DNA from 2 places in the Dendrosporobacter quercicolus genome. Region 1 is predicted to be linked to the other one. Evidence: a T-box and tRNA genes for the amino acid it is inferred to sense, from the RefSeq annotation. Region 1 holds a T-box; the other holds one or more tRNA genes.

What was found. The T-box of region 1 lies ahead of BLR06_RS04325 (valine--tRNA ligase). A T-box ahead of a tRNA ligase gene usually reads a tRNA of that ligase, here a tRNA-Val.
Region 2: it encodes a tRNA-Val, which carries the amino acid that the T-box ahead of BLR06_RS04325 (valine--tRNA ligase) is inferred to sense. The anticodon was not compared.

Annotation. Positions count from the first base shown of each region.
Region 1 covers NZ_FNHB01000001.1:887,427-889,832, forward strand. The annotation lists gene BLR06_RS04325 (valine--tRNA ligase) at 1-1,432, opposite strand, end outside; T-box leader at 1,635-1,863, opposite strand; gene BLR06_RS04330 (3'-5' exonuclease) at 1,956-2,406, opposite strand, start outside.
Region 2 covers NZ_FNHB01000001.1:15,214-17,619, reverse strand. The annotation lists gene BLR06_RS00090 (hypothetical protein) at 287-523, opposite strand; gene BLR06_RS00085 (hypothetical protein) at 688-912, shown strand; tRNA gene BLR06_RS00080 (tRNA-Val) at 1,577-1,653, shown strand; gene BLR06_RS00075 (Bug family tripartite tricarboxylate transporter substrate binding protein) at 2,343-2,406, opposite strand, start outside.

The DNA.
Region 1 (2,406 bases):
TTGGGTAAAAATGCTTGACTTCCGGGGTATCTGCGGGCCATCCCATGGTTGAAAACGGCCATAACGCTGAACTAAACCAGGTATCCAGAACATCAGGGTCCTGCTCGACAGTACCGCCGCAGTGCGGGCAGGCAGTCACAGCCTCACGGGAAACAATGGTCTGGCCGCAGCTGCAATACCAGGCCGGGATGCGGTGCCCCCACCAGATCTGCCGGGAAATGCACCAGTCGCGAATATTTTCCAGCCAATTGCTGTAAATTTTGGTGAAACGCTCAGGTACAAACTGGATTGCGCCGGAATCCACAGCGGCGATTGCCGGCTTGGCCAGCGGCTCCATGCGGACAAACCATTGCTTGGAAACCAGCGGCTCAACAACAGTAGTGCAGCGCTGACAATGTCCCACCGCATGCAAATGCTCATCAATTTTAACCAAATAGCCTTGCTCCTTCAGGTCATCCACCAGCGCCTTGCGACACTCATAACGATCCATACCGGCATATTTGCCGGCAGTATCAGCCATTGTTCCATCAGGATTGATTACAACAATTTCCGGCAGTTGGTGCCGCCGGCCCAATTCAAAGTCATTCGGATCATGCGCCGGTGTAATTTTTACCGCTCCTGTCCCAAAAGACGGATCAACATACGCATCACCGACAATCGGCAACCGCCGCCCAATCACCGGCAGAATTAAAAATTGGCCGATTAAGCGCTGGTAGCGGACATCCTCCGGATGAACAGCCACGCCGGTATCGCCAAGAATGGTTTCCGGGCGGGTAGTAGCGACAGTTACGTACGCATCACTGCCTTCCAGCTGATAGCGGACATGAAATAAGCTGCCCGGCTGTTCTTCATGCTCAACTTCAATATCACTCAGCGCCGTATGGCAGCGCGGGCACCAGTTGGTCATCCTGTTGCCCTGATAAATCAGCCCCTTTTCATATAAGCTGACAAATACCTCCCGCACGGCCTGCGAGCAGCCCTCATCCATCGTAAACCGCTCGCGCTGCCAGTCACACGATGCCCCCAGCCGTTTCAGCTGGGTGATGATCCGGCCGCCATACTGCTGCTTCCATTCCCACACCTTTTGGATAAACGCATCCCGCCCCAGGTCATAACGCGACAGGCCATTTTGCGCCAGCATCTCCTCAACTTTAATCTGGGTAGCTATTCCGGCGTGATCCGTCCCCGGCATCCAGAGCGTATTATAGCCTTGCATCCGCCGCCAGCGAATCTCAATATCCTGCAAGGTGTTATCCAAGGCATGTCCCATATGTAGCTGCCCGGTTACATTGGGCGGCGGAATAACAATGCTGAACGGTTCTTTTTCAACATCCACCTCAGCATGAAATAAACCCTGCTCTTCCCAGAAATCATACCACTTTTTTTCCACCGACTGCGGATCATACACGGTCGGTATATTATTTTCTGCCATTGTCACAGCCTCCTAAATGAACAATCGTACGGTGTTAACCACAGAGTACACAGAGGTCACAGAGGAAACCGAAAATGCAGGATAAAATTATATTAAAAATTCCAGCGCGATAATTCGCGCTATATCCTTTGTAACCCTCTGTGTACTCGGTGTACTCTGTGGTTCAATCTTTCCCCGGCTACATACAAAAAGCCCTCTCATCCCGCAGGACGAAAGAGCTTGCTTTCGCGGTACCACCTTGCTTTTCCGGCCCAAATGCCAATATACCGGACTTTACAGCCGTAACGGGGCCTGCCGGTTGCGCTTACTGCATGCTTCAGCGCAACAGCTCCAGGATGACTTTCCTCCAGCCAGCGCCGCGAGACCTTCCAGCCTAGGGATCTCTTCTCTGTGCAGCCTGATTGACGTACTCTTCCTGTCATCGCCTTATATTATTTATTACAATATACTGCGTTGCGCCGGTCTTTGTCAAGTTTTGACCAAAAACACCGGCTCCTGACTCCGTTACATCGCTGCAGGTACATCAGCAGGCCCTGAAGGTCTGAACCCTCATCTTAAGCTTGGCAATCAACTGCTCGAGATTATCGACCCGGACTTCATCCTTGGCCAATAACGCCAGCATTGCGCAAACACGGGCATCATGCAAGGCATGATGATGCTCAAAATCAATTGCAAACGCTCTGGCCAGAGTAGACAGCCTATAATTCTCACAATTTGGCCAAACCCGCTTAGCCATGCTGACTGTACAGAAGTGCTTAAACGAAGGAGTCTCCAGCCCGTATACGTTTAAGACACTGCGCAACACGCTAAAATCAAACGCGGCATTATGGGCAATGACCGTTTGCTGCTGTAAATAGGGCTTCAATCTCGGCCATAGCTGGGCAAAGTCCGGCTGATGCCTGACATCATCGGCGGTTATTCCGTGAATCTTCGTATTCCAATAATCGAATTTTAAATCCGCCGGGCGAACCAAT
Region 2 (2,406 bases), 870 kb from region 1:
GGGAGGAGTCGTCTCTAATCATAACCACCAATTTTTAGAACTTTTTTAGAAAATGCTGGTCGTTAAAAAAGTGACTAAACGGACAATGATTTTTTTACACCGCTGCGTTTACCGGATAAAAAAATCCGCCCACCCGTAGGGCAGACGGAAATAGAGGGTAGGTTTATTTGAACAGAAAGCGGTTGAGCACTCTGTTGTTTTGCATGATTCTATCATAATCGCCAACTTTTAGAATTTTTTTAGAAAGGCTGCCCGCATTCAGCGCCTGCTTTTTCAGGCAGTTATCCTATTGCCTGCGCTCCTGCACTGCAGTAGTTTTTTCATGTTTCGTGTTTATTTTAATTGTATGTCGGTCGGCATTTGCCTTCACATTGACTTGATAGGACGTTTCCGAATCTTTAATGATGGTTACTTCAATTTCACCGCCAAATTTATAATTCTCAAAAGCATACATTACATTATTAATAAAATTGCCGGTTACTTCAAGCTTTTTAATATCCTCAATAACTTTATCCAATATCATCCACGTACACCTCTTTTTTATCTGGCCGGTAATGATATCATTGGCTTAAGTCTGAAAAAATATTATGGATACTATAATAAGTGCAAATAATTAAATCCTACCATTAGACAAAACAATAAATTCAGAATATAATGAAAATAGAAGTAAATAAAAGGAGGTTGGGTATGATGTTTAAAGATTATCCTGCTACTCAATTATTTCTTCTATCTTTGCTAGGTTTAACTGTACTGATTTTAATAACTCCCTTTATCAAAGAATGGCACTATTGCGCCGCGCTGTTAGACAGCCTCAAATTCATTGTAAAGGTAATCTGTGGATTTTTCTTCTACTTTACGATTATTGATGTTATTAATGGCTTATTCTCCCGCAGACGAAAGCAGCTTCACTAATGAACCGAAGGCGTCGGCCGCAATAAATCTTCCGCCTGCGTTCCGTTTGGACTGGTATAGTCAATTCAGGCAGTGAATCGGTTCAAACCGAGTGCATAAGAACTAATTTCGTTTACTGTAAAAAGCCGGGAACCGTTTTTTTCGTGTTCGTTACGACAAAGGCAAATGAAACAATTCCTTATATTCAGATAAAATGCTTAATTCATAGAAATACATGAGTAAATATAAAAGTATGAAGATCCAGAATACCATATCGGTCATTTTAACAGACATACAGATCCCCCCCATATCAGCATAGCACTTGAATATAATGCAATAATTAATTTAATGTAAATTTTTAATTAATTATTGTAAAAAAACACCGGCTATAAGCCGCTGCTGTTCTCATTGCCCTTCATCCATATTTTGAATAGTAAGGTTTACAAAACGTGCTTTCCAGCCTTGCGGCCTGGCAGCACGTTTTTTTCGGCACTCTGTACCCGCGTTTAACGCGGGATTATACAAAAACCATCCGCCTTAAACGCGGAAAGAAAGTAAGTGTAACTCTACTAACCAGAAGAAGCAGTTAGTCATTATAACTGCCTTCATAATGGTGTAATGGATTTTCGAAAATTATTCCTTGCAGAATTATATGTTATGTTATATAATATAAAAGTATCGTTAAGGGGTTATAGCTCAGTTGGTTAGAGCGCTTCGTTGACATCGAAGAGGTCAGGGATTCGAGTTCCTTTAACCCCACCAGTAAATACGCGGGTTTGCAGCTAAACTGCAAACCCGTTTTTTGCTTCTATACTGCAACCGTACTGCACCTGCTTTTGATTATTTTTACGGTGCTTCACGCTATCTCTTAGCAAGTAATTCATATTCCGCTTGGCTGACATTCATAGTTATAATTACATGCTCTTTAATAAAGTAATTTCATTTTTTCTTGATCGCCGGTTAATATGTTGTCTGTCTTTTCTATTATTATAATTAACCTCTTTTCACTAGTATAAACGCAAATTCCTATTGCAAAAACTTGCAAAAACAAATCGCATAATGTAGTCAATTCATATGTAGGTTTTTCGACTTTTCTATCATATTTTGTCGATTATCCTATGAACTTACAAACCAGTCCGGTCAGGGACTGGCTTTTCTTTTCTCTAAGAAGTATTGATTTTTTAGACATTCAATATTATCCTTTCTAAACACGGAAACCTATAATTAATCGGTAAGTCAGAATATTATTTTATTATACACTCAGAACATACGTTCCGTAAATGTGGTAATAAATAATTTACATTTATTAAACTTTAGTATAAATACCTTAAGCGATCTTCTATATAGAATTTTGGTAACACCCCAACATGTTGCCAAAAATTACTATATTATATTCAATAAAAAGTCCGGCCAGTGAGTGATGGTCACGACCGGACTTTTTATTGAATATATTACTTTTTCTGTTCAGCAATTTTTTCAGCAATACCAGATTCTTTGACTACTTTTGTAAGTCTT